2 regions of the Acinetobacter sp. ANC_7503 genome follow, and region 2 is predicted to be linked to the other one. Evidence: predicted binding sites of a transcription regulator. Region 2 holds the regulator's gene; the other holds the start of a gene.
The links. The regulator PhoB, encoded in region 2, activates phosphate uptake and scavenging genes when phosphate is short. The targets are predictions, from matches to a motif close to TGTCATNAANCTGTCATAA.
Positions count from the first base shown of each region.

Region 1: a site for PhoB is predicted at 3,954-3,972, ahead of AC1M9M_RS05370 (inorganic phosphate transporter). Genes of this name have one in related genera too.

Region 1 covers NZ_JBWYJA010000003.1:32,563-40,317, forward strand. Annotated here, with positions in the region: gene metH (methionine synthase) at 101-3,787, opposite strand; gene AC1M9M_RS05370 (inorganic phosphate transporter) at 4,246-5,868, shown strand; gene AC1M9M_RS05375 (hypothetical protein) at 5,943-7,484, opposite strand; gene AC1M9M_RS05380 (ABC transporter substrate-binding protein) at 7,644-7,755, opposite strand, start outside.
Region 2 covers NZ_JBWYJA010000002.1:74,313-82,067, forward strand. Annotated here, with positions in the region: gene asd (archaetidylserine decarboxylase) at 1-79, shown strand, start outside; gene phoR (phosphate regulon sensor histidine kinase PhoR) at 121-1,482, opposite strand; gene phoB (phosphate regulon transcriptional regulator PhoB) at 1,493-2,203, opposite strand; gene AC1M9M_RS04290 (TetR/AcrR family transcriptional regulator) at 2,432-3,118, opposite strand; gene AC1M9M_RS04295 (SDR family NAD(P)-dependent oxidoreductase) at 3,317-4,162, shown strand; gene AC1M9M_RS04300 (MATE family efflux transporter) at 4,214-5,581, opposite strand; gene AC1M9M_RS04305 (methionine aminotransferase) at 5,686-6,849, opposite strand; gene AC1M9M_RS04310 (LysR family transcriptional regulator) at 7,005-7,755, opposite strand, start outside.

The DNA of each region.
Region 1 (7,755 bases), on a different contig from region 2:
AGCCCGTAACAAGATTAAATTAATAGAACATATATTAATTGTCAAATTAAAAAAATCCCCTCACTAGAGGGGATTTTTCTTTTCTAAACTATCGAGATTCTTAAACCACAGAATCATCCAAATTCGGCGCTAACCAACGTTTCGCCTCATCCAACGTCCAACCTTTACGCTTCGCATAATCTTCTAGCTGATCGCCAGAGATCTTACCCACGTTAAAGTATTCAGTTTCAGGGTTTGCATAGTAGAAACCGCTCACTGATGAAGGTGGCCACATCGCAAAGCTACTGGTTAAGTAAGTTCCGATCTTGTCAGTGGTGCCTAACCAATCAAACAGTGGTGCTTTTTCAGAGTGTTCAGGACAAGCAGGGTAGCCCGGCGCAGGACGAATACCTACATACTTCTCTTTAATCAATTCTTCATTAGAAAGCTGTTCATCAGCTTGGTAGCCCCAAAACTCTTTACGAATACGTTGGTGCAAGTGTTCTGCAAATGCTTCTGCAAAACGGTCACCCAAGGCTTGAACCATAATCGCGTTATAGTCATCACCTTTGGCTTTGTATTCTTGCGAAAGCTCTTCTGCTCCAAAGATCGATACAGTGAAACCACCCAAATAATCTTGCGCCACGTCTTTCGGCGCAACAAAGTCAGCCAGTGAGAAATTTGCTTTACCTGTGACTTTGTCAGACTGCTGACGAATATGCTCAAAGGTATGCGTCACATTGCCATTTTCATCAGTTACCGCAACAGTGTCTGCTGCAACACGGTTGGCAGGGTAAAGACTGAAAGTAGCGCGCGCATCGAAACGTTTATTTTCGATGATGTCTTTGAGCATCGCTTGTGCTTGTTCAAACAAATCACGTGCAGCTTCACCCACAACTTCATCTTCAAGGATTTTCGGGTATTTACCCGCCAAACTCCAAGAAATAAAGAATGGTGTCCAGTCGAAGTATTCCACCAAAGTTTCTAAAGGATAGTTGGTGAATGTTTCAGAACCAATGAAGTTTGGTTTTACAGGTGCATGCTTGTCAAAGTCAATTTTGAAACCATTTTCAACGGATTCAGCATAAGACAGTTTTGCAGCTTTCGGTTGCTTATTCGCTAGACGTGTACGGATTTTTTCATAATCCGCTGCATAATCAGCTGCCAATTGCGGCTTCATATCAGCAGATAAAAGCTGTGTTGCAACACCCACCGCACGTGAAGCATCAGCCGTGTAGTACACACCATCATTGTGATATTGCGGCGCAATTTTCACGGCAGTATGCGCTTTTGATGTTGTTGCACCACCAATCATCAATGGAATGTTAAAACCTTTACGTTGCATTTCTTTGGCAACAAAGACCATTTCATCCAATGACGGTGTGATCAAACCTGATAAACCGATGATGTCAACTTTTTCATCAATCGCAGTTTGTAAGATTTTCTCACAAGGTACCATCACGCCAAGGTCAACGATGTCATAACCGTTACAGCCCAGTACCACGCCGACAATGTTTTTACCAATGTCATGTACGTCGCCTTTTACTGTTGCAAGCAAGATTTTACCTTTGGCTTCGCCTTGGGTTTTTTCTGCTTCAATAAATGGGTTCAACCAAGCCACGGCTTGTTTCATCACACGTGCAGATTTCACCACTTGTGGTAAGAACATTTTGCCGGCACCGAACAGGTCACCCACCACGTTCATCCCTGCCATGAGTGGACCTTCGATCACATCAAGTGGACGAGCTGATTTTAAACGTGCTTCTTCAGTATCTTCATCGATATAAGTCGTAATACCTTTAACTAACGCGTATTCAAGACGTTTTTCTACAGGTTCATTGCGCCATTCAAGGTTTTCTTCAGCCTTTTGCGCACCCGCTTGACCACGATATTTTTCCGCAACAGCGAGTAATTTTTCAGTCGCTTCTTGACCGCTTGCGCCTTGGTTACGGTTCAGTACCACATCTTCAACAGCTTCTTTTAGCTCAGCATCGATATCATCATAAATTGCAAGCTGACCTGCGTTGACGATCCCCATGGTTAAGCCTTGTTGAATGCCGTGATACAAGAACACCGCATGGATCGCTTCACGAACAGGCTCATTACCACGGAATGAGAACGATACGTTTGAGATCCCGCCTGACACCATCGCATTTGGAAGGTTTTGTTTAATCCAACCGGTTGCTTCAATGAAGTCCACACCGTAGTTATTGTGTTCTTCAATACCTGTTGCGACCGCAAACACGTTCGGGTCAAAAATAATATCTTCAGATGGGAAACCCACTTCGTTGACTAAGACATCATAAGAGCGCTTACAGATTTCTTTTTTACGTTCAGCAGTATCCGCCTGACCGTTTTCATCAAACGCCATGACAATCACTGCCGCACCGTATTGACGGCATAGGCGAGCACGTTCTACAAACTCGTCATAACCTTCTTTTAAGGAAATTGAGTTAACAACCGCTTTACCTTGTACGCATTTTAAACCTGCTTCGATGATTTCCCATTTCGAAGAATCGAGCATGATTGGCACGCGAGAGATATCAGGTTCAGATGCGATCAGATTCAGGAAATGCACCATCGCTTCTTGCGAATCGAGCATACCTTCATCCATGTTGATGTCGATGATCTGTGCACCGGCTTCAACTTGTTGACGAGCAACATCTAAAGCTTCAGTGAAGTTACCTTCTTTAATCAGGCGTAAGAATTTTTTAGAACCTGTCACGTTGGTACGTTCACCGACGTTCACAAACAATGAATCTTTAGTAATGTTAAATGGCTCTAAACCACTTAAACGACATGCAGGTTCAATTTCAGGGATTTGACGCGGTGCAATACCTTCAACCGCTTGCGCAATCGCACGAATATGATCTGGCGTCGTACCACAACAACCACCCGTAATGTTAATTAAGCCACTTTCAGCAAATTCTTTAATAAATGCTGCAGTTTCTTCAGGAGTTTCATCATAACCACCGAAGGCATTTGGTAAGCCTGCGTTTGGATGCGCTGAAACAAAAGTATCCGCAACGTCAGACAAGGTTTTGACGTGTGGACGCATCGCATCTGCACCCAGTGCACAGTTAAAGCCAATCGATAAAGGCTCTGCATGGCGCATTGAGTTCCAGAATGCTTCTGCGGTTTGACCTGTGAGTGTCCGGCCAGATGCATCGGTAATGGTGCCCGAAATCATAATTGGCAGTTCGTAACCAATTTCTTTAAACACTTCTTTCACTGCAAAGATCGCAGCTTTGGCATTTAGGGTATCGAAGACCGTTTCAATCAAGATGATATCTGCACCACCTTCAATCAATGCCTTAGTCGCTTCAATGTAGTTAACTTTTAACTCATCAAAGGTGATGTTACGGAATGCCGGATCATTTACATTTGGTGAAATTGAAGTGGTACGTGACGTTGGTCCTAATACGCCCGCAACAAAACGTGGCTTTTCAGGTGTTGAATATTTTTTACATGCTTCTTTGGCAATTCGAGCTGCTTCACGGTTAATCTCAGGAACCAAATCTTCCATATGGTAGTCAGACATTGAAACACGCGTTCCATTGAACGAGTTGGTTTCAATAATATCTGCACCAGCTTCAAGATAAGCTTCATGAATGCCTTGAATAATCTGTGGCTGAGTTAGAACCAATAAGTCGTTATTACCCTTAAGGTCGTAGGCCCAATCCTCAAAACGTTCACCACGGTAATCAGCTTCTTCCAATTTGTGGCGTTGGATCATGGTACCCATTGCACCATCAATAATCAGGATACGTTTGGCAAGAAGCGCTTTTAAGGTGGCGAGGGTAGACATCAAATGACTCTCACAAAAATCTGCACAAATAATGGTGCAATATTTTAGCAGAGTTACGTCCACTTTTCTGATAAATAAAAATTTATGAACCTATTCCCAAAAAATTAAGGATGAATTTCATCCATCGACTACGATGACCAACCTATCAAAACTGAAACTGTCTATATTTCATCATGTTGTCATAATCTAATGTAATAATAATTGCCGTTGTAACAAATGTGACAGTGATGTCATCTTTATTTCATCTATTTAATTACCGATTGAAATAAAGATTAAAGACGAGGTTTTTGTATTAACTATATGATTATTATTGTTAAATTTTGAATATTATTAGTTTTTAAAGTTTAATTTTCTTAAATAAGTGTCATTTGGATGACTTATATGACAGCTCTTTGTCATATAATTGTAATAATTAAATTGAACAATAGAGGGGATATTTATCCTCTTTCTCTGCTTGCATGAATTCTAATCAAACTCCAGTTTCAGATTCAGCACAATCGTCAACGCCTATGCAGTCGACGAATGTTCACGTGCCAACGCCGAAATTCTTTATGCCAGTGTTCCTTACACTGATTGTTTCAACCTTGATTTACATTGGTTTTCAGTTGGCTGCTGATTTATCTCATGTGCCTGCTTTAAATCTTTATGCTGTGATCATGTTGGCCACGGCATTGTTTATCGCATTGGGTTTCGAGTTCGTTAACGGTTTCCATGACACGGCCAATGCTGTGGCAACGGTCATTTATACCAACGCTTTATCTGCACCTGTCGCTGTAATGTGGGCAGGCTTCTGTAACTTCCTTGGCGTAATGGTCGCAAGTGGTGCAGTTGCCTACGGTATTATCGCGCTATTGCCTGTTGAATTGATTATGAACGTCGGTTCAGGTGCTGGTTTTGCCATGGTCTTTGCCATGTTGATTGCCGCAATCGTATGGAACTTAGGAACTTGGTTCCTCGGTATCCCTGCTTCTAGCTCTCATACACTGATCGGTTCGATTTTAGGTGTGGGCATCATGAACTACATCTTAAACGCAGGTAATGGTGCGTCAGGTGTAGACATGGAACAGGTGATGAAAGTGGGTAAAGCACTTTTATTCTCACCATTAATCGGTTTTGCATTTGCGGCTGTATTGTTCTTATTGGTTAAAAAAATCTTTAAGAAACAAGTGGAATTATTCCAACCACCAGAAGGGAATAAACCGCCGCCGCCACTTATTCGTGCCATTTTGATTTTCACGTGTACCGGTGTAAGTTTTGCACACGGCTCAAATGATGGTCAAAAAGGTATGGGTCTGATTATGTTGATTCTGATCGGGATCGTGCCATTGGCATACTCTTTAAACAAGAGTCTAGATCAACAACATATCCAAACGTTTGGTCAGTTATCTGCTCAAACTGCTGATTTGATTTATCCAAATCACCAAGATATTCCAGATGAAAAAGCGCGTCAAATTATCACGTCATATATCCAAACCAAAGAAATCACACCTGAAGTTGTGCCAGCTTTGGCAAGTTTAACGGATCATTTAGGTGAAAAAGTAGGAAGCTACACATCCATTAAAGATGTTCCTGAAGATCAAGTAGCTGAATTCCGTAATGATATGTACCTCAGCACGACTGCATTCAAGCGTTTAGATAAAGCAGAAGCTTTACCTGCCATGACTGAAGCGCAAGAAAAAACAGTGGACAACTACCGTGATAACTTAGATTCATTCCTTCAATACATCCCAACATGGGTGAAAGTTGCGACTGCATTGGCATTAGGTCTAGGGACGATGGTAGGCTGGAAACGTATTGTTGTTACTGTTGGTGAGCGTATTGGTAAACAACACATGACTTATGGTCAGGGGATGTCTGCAGAGTTAGTTGCAATGTCAACGATTGCTGCTGCTGATGGCTTTGGTATGCCAGTGTCAACAACACATGTTTTAAACTCTGCTGTAGCAGGTACGATGGTTGCGAATAAGTCGGGCTTAAACTTCCAAATGGTTCGCACAATCTTATCAGCGTGGATTTTCACACTGCCAGCAACAATCTGTTTGTCAGGTGGTTTATTCTGGTTGTTCCTCCAGTTCACCTGATTGAATTCAATACTTAAAGACTAAAAAAGCGCTGAACAATCAGCGCTTTTTTTATGATCAATTGTTTATGACACTTATTTTTGGAATTTAGACCAAAGTTTTTTCAAGGGGAGTTTTTCCTCAGCAAAACCATATAATGCGGCAAATGGTAGGGCGGTGCGTGCGAGATATGCTACACGCCATAATCCACCATGATTAGCACCATGCATGATTAAGTCTAATGGATGATTGAGGGCGATGTCAGGATTGGCAACCGACTGTGGGTTTCTCAAATCATGAATCCACAACGCAGCCATAATCGCATTGGTCGTCGCGGGTTCAAATGCTTCAACATCAAACAAATTGGCACCATTGAAAGCAGCTTTTAATAATGGGTTTTTGGTTACCGAATGTGTAGTGGTCGATGGAGCAATATTAATGCTGACACGTTGACCTTGTGACCGTGCTAACGTAGCGCGCCATTGTTGAATCCTTTTCGCCAACGCATAATTTGGACCTTGTTCTACCACAAGACAGTCGCAGATCCCATACTGTTTATCATGACATTGGAATAAGCGTTCTTCGTTTTGTTTGAAAAAATAATCACGAGAGACAGTCGAAATACTCTTGGACAGAATATTTTCAAGTTTAGAGCGTGATTTAAACTTATCTAATCCACCTTGAATCACTTCCTGTGGTACAGCGTAGACGTCAGTGGGCGTACACATATACATTAAACTGGTATTGGATTTTTGTTGGCTGACATGTTGCATAATGGTGTCCATCGCCATAGAAACACGAACGTGCTTTTCGCCATCTAAATAGGCAATCGCGGCAAGATCTAAGTCTTGATCAAACTGGGTGAGCCAATGTGCAATCTCAGGGGTATCTGTTAATAAGTTAACGCCTAAACGCTCTGCAGCTGCACGTATTGATGAAGATGAATCTATTGATTCGACACTTGGAGCGTATAAGGTCGCATTGCCTTGCAGAACAGTATTCAAAATCTTTGTCCATACTCGCTCATGATTTAAATCAAGCGCCACGATATTGGCTTTCCATTTCGCCAGCCAAGGTAAAGGTCCTGCTTCAGAAGCTGCACCAAACAGCACCATTGTTCGATCCGAAAGGTCAAACCACTCTGGATGCTGCACACACGCTTGTAGTGCCTGAGCATGTGATGCTTCTATAATACCTCGGTCTAACCAAAGTTGAATTTGGTCGAGTAGGGCTTGACCTTCTAAATTTTTACCCTGATAAGGTACAAACCATTGCGGCTCAGCATTAGAGTTTCCTTGAAGTGTGTAGGTATTTAAATCTTTTGATTTAAGATTCATCACTTCATTCAATGCATGTGTATGTTGATCACGTTGAAAACTAAACTCTTCATAAGCTTGTTGAAGTCCATCTTGAGCGATGCGCAGCGCAGCTTCAGGTGATGAGAGCCCACATTCTACCAACCGTTTAAAATGAATCGGATAGGATTTTCGCCAATTCTTTTCATTGATAACTGCATCAGCGTATTCTGGCTGAATTTGTTGTAATGCCGCACTGACGATGCGTTGGCCTGATTTTGAACTGCTGGGTTTAGAGGACGTGTTAGAGGAAAATTGTAAACCATCAGGTTGATTAGACATGCAAAAAATCTCAAAAAAAAATGAATAAATTCGCGGATGCCTACATTATCCTGACAAAATTAATGATCTAGGTGGCATTAATTACCAGATATTGATTGAATTATTACGAGATATTTCTAAAAAAAGGAAGCCGAAGACTTCCTTTATAAATAAAATCAATTATTTAGTATTTTTTATACCATTGATCAATTCTTCTAACATAAATGCAGTGTTATCTAAGCCAGCGCCCGTTAAATACCAGGCATCGGCATCAACAAAGATGACACGATTC
Region 2 (7,755 bases):
AGATAAAATGCAATGGGACCAAGCATTTAAGGCGAACTCAACTGTAGTAATGGGTGAAGCGTTGGGTCATCTTATTTGAGTATATCTTTTGAATAAGAAAAGCGCCTAAGGCGCTTTTTTTTATTCGTGCATTTTATACAAGCGTTCTTTGGGAAACACGGCAATAAATGTAGAGCCTTCGTTTTCTTTCGACTCGATTTCAATATGTGCGCCATGTTGCATAAGTACGTGCTTAACGATGGCAAGGCCTAAACCAGTACCACCTGTTTGACGACTGCGTGCACTATCCACACGATAAAAACGCTCAGTTAAACGCGGTAAGTGTTTTGGATCAATTCCAATACCAGTATCCTGAACAGAAAAATAGCCACGTTCTCCATCATCATGCCAGCCGATGGTGATGGTGCCACCTTTCGGGGTGTACTTTATGGCATTGGTAATTAAGTTGCTAAATGCACTCGCCAATTCCATATCTGAACCAATTAAGTCACAGTGGCTGTCTATATCAAGGTTAAGTGTATGACCATAATCAATATTGTAAGCTTGCGCATCATCGAACAGATGGTTCATTAAACTTGGCATTTCGATAATTTGATTTTTCGCAATTTGTTTTTCATTTTCTAAACGAGACAAAAGCAAAAGATCATTGACCAATGCATTCATGCGTTTAGTTTGCGATTGCATTTGTTCAAAGGCACGTTTCCAGCGCGGATTGATATCTTCTTGATCTGTGAATGTTTCGATATACCCACTTAACACTGTGAGTGGTGTTCTTAATTCATGTGAAATATTGTCAACAAAATCTGAACGCATTTGCTCGAGATTTTTCATACGGGTAATGTCGTGCGCAACTAAGAGGCGACTTTCATTGCCAAAGCGAGTCAGTTTAATTTGCGCATACTTATTATCATGGTTCACCAATTTAATTTTTACACCATCTGGTGCTTGATGGGTATTATGAAAATACTCAATAAAATCAGGTTGGCGAATAATCGTGAGCAGGTTACGGCCACGATCAACAGCTTGAATCCCAAATAGTTTTTCCGCAGCAGGATTCCACCATTCGATTTGATGGGAATCATCCGTAAGAATAATCGCTTCTGATAAAGCTACGAGAGAAGATTGAGTTCGATCGATCAGTCCAACCATTTCAGACTGAACAATACGTTCTTGGCGTTGAGCCCGATATACATTGAACAGTAATGCCCCCCAGATTCCATTTAAATTTGGTGGTACATCGTAAGGACGATTCGAAATCCAATCATTGACTAAATATAATGAGCGTAATTGGATACCAAAAAATATGAGACAGGCAATGCCTAAGCATATCCAAAGATATCCAATCCCTAACCCGATACAGCCCGCAATAATCAGTAGAAATACCAGTAAACGTAAGTCTTGCTTGGCAAAAGTCCATAAACTGCTATATAGAAACTTTTGATGTTCACGTGCCAATTCTGGGACGGGGTAGGGTTCGTACATAAAATCTAAATTAACCTAAAGCAACATCAGCTCGTGTTGAAAAACGATAGCCAGTACCACGCACAGTTTGAACATAACGGTCTGCACCATAAGGTTCGAGCACCTTACGTAAGCGACGGATATGGACGTCGATGGTTCTGTCTTCAATATACACATTTCCACCCCATACCTGATCAAGTAATTGAGCACGGGTATAGGCACGTTCTGGATGAGTCATAAAGAATGCCAATAGACGATATTCTGTTGGCCCCATATCAAGAATATTTTGATTATAGCTGACACGTTGGCTTACTGGGTCAAGAATTAAGCCATTTGCATCAATGGTTTTTTCGCCATTTAACGCATTTGCACGTCTTAACACCGCTTTAATACGGGATACCAACTCACGTGTTGAAAATGGTTTCGTCATATAGTCATCTGCTCCAGCATCAAGACCTTGAACTTTATGGTCTTCTTCGCCACGCGCAGTCAACATAATGACTGGAATTTCTGAAAGTGTTTCATCACGCTTAAGGCGACGACACAAATCTACGCCACTCACGCCACCCGGTAACATCCAGTCGAGTAGGATAAGCGCTGGACGTTGATCAACAATCATTTGATGTGCTTGTTTCGCATCTTCTGCTTCCAAGCATTGAAAGCCTGCCATATCTAAAGAAGTATGGATCATTTCCCGAATTGGGAGCTCGTCGTCGACAATTAAAATGTAGTCATCTTTCACAACGCAATATCCTATGATGAACGGTGAACCGTTTTATATTTATGACAGGCTTATTACAAAGATTAATTATGACAGTATCATTGCAAGATGGAAATCGAAGTTAAATATAGCAATGTTTTGTGACAATTAGGCTGATATTTTGTCTCATTGATATTTATTAATCTGAAATTAAATCAATACCTTAAATTTACTTACGATTTGTCACAATTTCTTCATCTTAATTTGATGCTACTTTTTCATTAGATCATTCAATAGGGCGAGAAAAACGGTTTTACATGCCTGAACGACCTCAGCACGTGGAAGTTTAAAACCACCTACTACCCAGCGAACAGCAACTTGAGTGACATAGCCATTTAGACCAGTTGCAATCAAGGAGATCTCTTTTTCAGTGAGATGGGTATGTGGCATCATTAATGTGACAAAGGCATGAATCATTCGGTCGAAACGGCCCATTGTTTCTTGAATGGTTGCATGATTATGAAGTTCTTGGACGAGCATTGCATCAATATAAATAATCCGAGCGGTACGCGGATCATCTTCTAAAAAACTAAAGAACGCATTTAGACCTGCATCAATCATGTTGAGAGGCTCAGGAGAGGCTTTCATAATAGCTTGCATTAATGTTTGTTGAAGCTTCTCAATCAGTTCTAAAAAGATCGTTTGGAATAAGTTTTCACTTTTCTTAAAAGATTCATAAAAGTAACGTTCAGTTAATTTCGCTTGTGTGCAAATATCTTTAACGGTTACTGAGAAAAAACCATGAGTTCCATATGCTTCAATACCCGCTTCAATAAGTTTCTCACGGCGTGCTTGTTTGCGTTCAGTTAAGGACATCCCTTTAAATTGACGCTCTTTTGCGGGAGGCTTTTCAATCGCTTGCTCGTGTTCTGATGGAGTGAGGTTCTCTGGGTTCATAGCAATTCGAGTCTTTTTATAAAAGTGTTATGCTGCGGTCAGTATAGAGTACTGATCAGCTAAAGATACTAAATTGGCCTATAGTAACAATAAAAATGGTCGATAGTTACATTGACAATAATAATTGTCAAAATTATAGTGAACATGAATGACCCAGATCAACGCTGTGGTGCATAAAAATCAAAAAAAGGATTCACAATGAAAAATTTTAAAAACAAAGTGGCTGCAATCACAGGTGCAGGTTCTGGTATTGGTCAACAACTTGCGGTGTTACTGGCCAAGCAAGGTTGTCATTTGTCTTTAAGTGACGTAAATGAAAAGGGCTTAGCAGAAACAGTTGAACTGACGAGGAATGCAAATGTACGAGTCACAACCAAGAAAGTAGATGTTGCGAATCGTGACGAAGTTAAAGCATGGGCGGCTGAAACTGTACAGAATCATGGTTCAGTGAACATGATTTTCAACAATGCTGGGGTGGCATTGGGTTCGACCGTTGAAGGCGCAACATACGAAGAGTTGGAATGGATTGTTAACATTAACTTCTGGGGTGTCGTGTACGGCACCAAAGAATTCTTACCATATATTAAGAAAACAGGTGATGGACACATTATCAACATTTCAAGTTTATTCGGTTTAACTGCGCAACCAACTCAGTCTGCGTATAATGCAACTAAATTTGCTGTACGTGGTTTCACTGAATCTCTTCGTCAAGAGCTAGATATTGAAAATGTGGGTGTGAGCGCGCTTTGCGTACATCCAGGTGGCATTCGTACCAATATTGCGAAAGCTGCAAAAATGAATGACAGTTTAAAATCTTTGGGCATGAATCCACAGAAATCTGCACAGACATTTGATAAATTATTACGTTGTCCACCTGAAGAAGCAGCGCGTCAAATTCTAGAAGCAGTGCAAAAAGATCGCCGTCGTTTACTGATTGGTAACGATGCGAAAGTGATTGATTTAATGCAACGTGTGATGCCAACGGGCTATCAAAAAGTGACTGCATTTGCGACTAAAATGAGTAAACGTTTCGATTCTAAATAATCGTTAAAAAAACCCGCGTCATGCGGGTTTTTTATTTTCTTGATTTCTAATTTAAATTAGTACTTGAACAGTTTTCTTTTTCCAAACAAATTGATAATACAAACCTTGCATCACACATAAGCAAACGAAAGCCAAAGCATAAGCGTACCAGATTCCCGCCAGCCCCCACCATGCGCTAAATAGATAAGCTGCTGGGAGTTCTATACAGAGTATGGCTACAATATTGATGATCATTGGCATAGTCACAGTGCCACTTGCACGCATAATTGAGGCGAAAATAGCACTCGCGCCAAAAAATAAAATTGACCACAGCACAATAAACAATAATTGTTGCCCGAGTATCACGACTTTTTCATCTGTAATAAATAATGCCATGAGATATTTTGAGAACAAATAAGCCAAGATTACGAGCCCGCCTGTAAAGACAAAATTCATCCCCAGTGCTGTTTTAGTTACACGTGATAAAGAATCCGCTTTACCTGCACCGATCGCTTGAGCCCCAAAAATAGAGGCAGCAATTGCGATAGACAGAGCAGGGAATTGGATGTAGTTCAAAACCTGATTAACTGCGCCATAAGCAGCTGTTGCTTCTGAACCATAGCGATTGACCAAGCCGACAATGACTAATCCTGCCACAGAGGTCGTGACCATTTGAATGCCTGTAGGAACGCCAAGTCTGAGAATAATTTTGCTCAGTTCAGGATTGTGGCGTACATGTTTACACATTGCTAAATCTGGACGTAATGGATGATTTTTTTTATTTAAATAAACGTACAGAAAAATAAGCACGGCCAGATAACCCACAATCGTGGCGATGGCAGGTGCAATGATACCCAATTGAGGAAATCCAAAATATCCAGCGATGAGAACAGGGGTAATAAAGAGCCCAATTAAACTGGTCATTCCCAAAGCGATGAGAGGTGTAATGCTATCACCGACACCACGTAAGATAGAGGTATAAATAATATAAATAAAAAGGAGTGGGCTACCTGCTAACATCCATTGAACATAAGGCAAAGATAAATGCATGACACTTGGGTCTGTGCCCAAGGCCTCAAGAATGTGGCGTGCAGATAGAACACCTAAAATGGCAATAATCGTCCCGCCGATCAATGTCATAAAAATAGTAGAGCCGACAACCGCTCTTACTTTTTCTAAATTTTGTGCTCCCCACGCTTGACCAACCAATACCGTCGAGCCAGCCGAAAGCCCAATTACAAAAGCCAAGAGACAGAACAAAATAGGGAAGAAGACGGAAACAGCAGCAATTGCTTGAACGCCCATCATTTGCCCGACGAAGATCGTATTAATTGTGCCGGATAAATTTTGCAGGATATTGGTTGCAATCAGCGGAACTAAAAAAACTAAAAAAACTTTCCAGAAACCAGGTTCATCAATCGGCCGTAAGGTTCTCGCCATATATAAGTCTTATCCATTATTGTTTTCTATATCAACGGATTGACCTTAGCACCTTATCATTCAAATTGCTTTAGTAATAAAGTAATCCGTCTCGTCTCTTTTCGTTATTGTGATTGAACCTTCGTTAAAATTTCTCCTGCAAGATGCAAGGTTTCCTCTCGTTTTGCAAAACAGACCCGAATGAGCTTCAGATCTTGAGGTGGCTGTTGATAAAACACTGATATAGGAATCGCTACCAGTTTGTGTTGTTCTGCAAGATATTGGCACATTTCTATATCTGTGAGCTCAGGTCTTAGTGTACTGAAATCTAAGTTTTGAAAATAAGTTCCTGGTGACGGCACATATTGAAATTTTGAATGTTGAATTCCATGGATGAATAAGTCACGTTTAGCTTGATAAAAATTGGGGAGATCTAAAATATGTTCAGGATGTTGTTCGATGAATTGATTAAGCGCGATTTGAATCGGATGGACACCACAGAAATTGGCAAATTGATAAATTTGACGAAATACTTTCATCAGTGCCTGAGGTGCAACGCAATATCCAGTTTTCCAACCAGTAACATGAAACGTTTTTCCGAATGAACCAATCACAAAACTACGATCTCGAAGTTCAGGAAAACTAAGCGCAGAATAATGTTGTTGACCATCAAACACTAAATGTTCATAGACCTCGTCAGATAGTACACAAATGTTTTTATCCTGAATCAACTCGATCAGTTGTTGCCAATCTTGCTTGGACCAAATTGCACCTGAGGGATTATGTGGTGTATTTACAATGATTAATCGCGTTCGTTCATTTATTCGATCTTTCACCACATTCCAGTCAACATGGAAGTCTGGATGTACCAAGTTGATATGGATCGCTTGCGCCCCAGCGAGTTTCACTGCAGGTGCATAACTATCATAAGCAGGATCGAAAATAATTACTTCATCTCCAGCATTTACAACAGCTTGAATCGCACACAAAATTGCAGTCGTTGCACCAGGTGTAATGGTGATTTCGCTGATCGGGTCTAAATCGACTTGGTCTCGTTGGCAGAATTGGGCTGCAATTTTTTGTCTTAAACTCAGCAGACCGTCACCAGGTGGATATTGGTTATAGCCTTGTTGTGTGGCTTGAGCTAAAGCTGCAATTAATTCAGGAGGAGGTGGAAAATCAGGAAAACCTTGAGAAAGATTTAACGCGTTCAACTTTTGGGCGAGTGCTGACATCACGCTAAAAATAGTGACACCTAAGTCTGGTAATTTAGATTCAATTTTAATCATGCTGGATAGTAATATTTAGCCCGTTTCTTCGTAGTTTAGCAGTTGAAATGCCTGCACTAAATACAAATATCTGCGACATATTCGTTTTAATTTTCATAAGATTCTAATGATCTTCAATTAAGTTTAAAACCTTAGATGATCTATGTGATCTCATGTTAAAAATGATTGATCTGACTTTGCTTCATTTCATTTTTTAACCAATTTAAAAAAATAATCTTCCGAGGATCTTCAATAAATCTAGTATGGGACAGTAGATAATAGGCAGAACCATCCTGAAGAATTGGTGTTATTTTTTTTACAGACTTGAGCTCTAATTCTTTTTCAATCATGTAGATAGAAATGATCGTCTTTCCTAGGCCAGCCAAGCAGCCTTCTAAACATAAGTAAAAATGCTCTAATTCTATTTTGGAATGTTTCTTCAGAATATCTTTGAGTTCATCCAATTGGTGTAATTTTTTTGAAAAATAAGGGCGTGATTTAGAAATTAACAATTCTTTGGTTTTAGGGTGGTGAGATGCTTGGACTGCCACAATATATTCATCGCCAATTTTCTCACTAAACAGATGCGATCCCCATTCAAAATCATTTCTTCGTATTGCGATATCGATATTATCTTTTTCAAAGTCGACTACACCACCACCTGTGAGCAAAACCACTTCAAAATCATGTCCAAGTTTTTTAAATTCAACAAGTCGTGGAATTAACCACTTCATCGAAATGGTTGGTTCACAGGACAGTACCAATTGTTTGTTTTCAGTTTTATTTTGAGTTAGTCCAATTAAACAATCATCCAATTGATTGAAAATATTCTGAGCGCAATGAAAAAGAGTTTCTCCTTCTTTGGTGAGTATCAAGGTTTTATTTCGTCGTTCAAATAATGTGATATTTAATATTTCTTCGAGATTG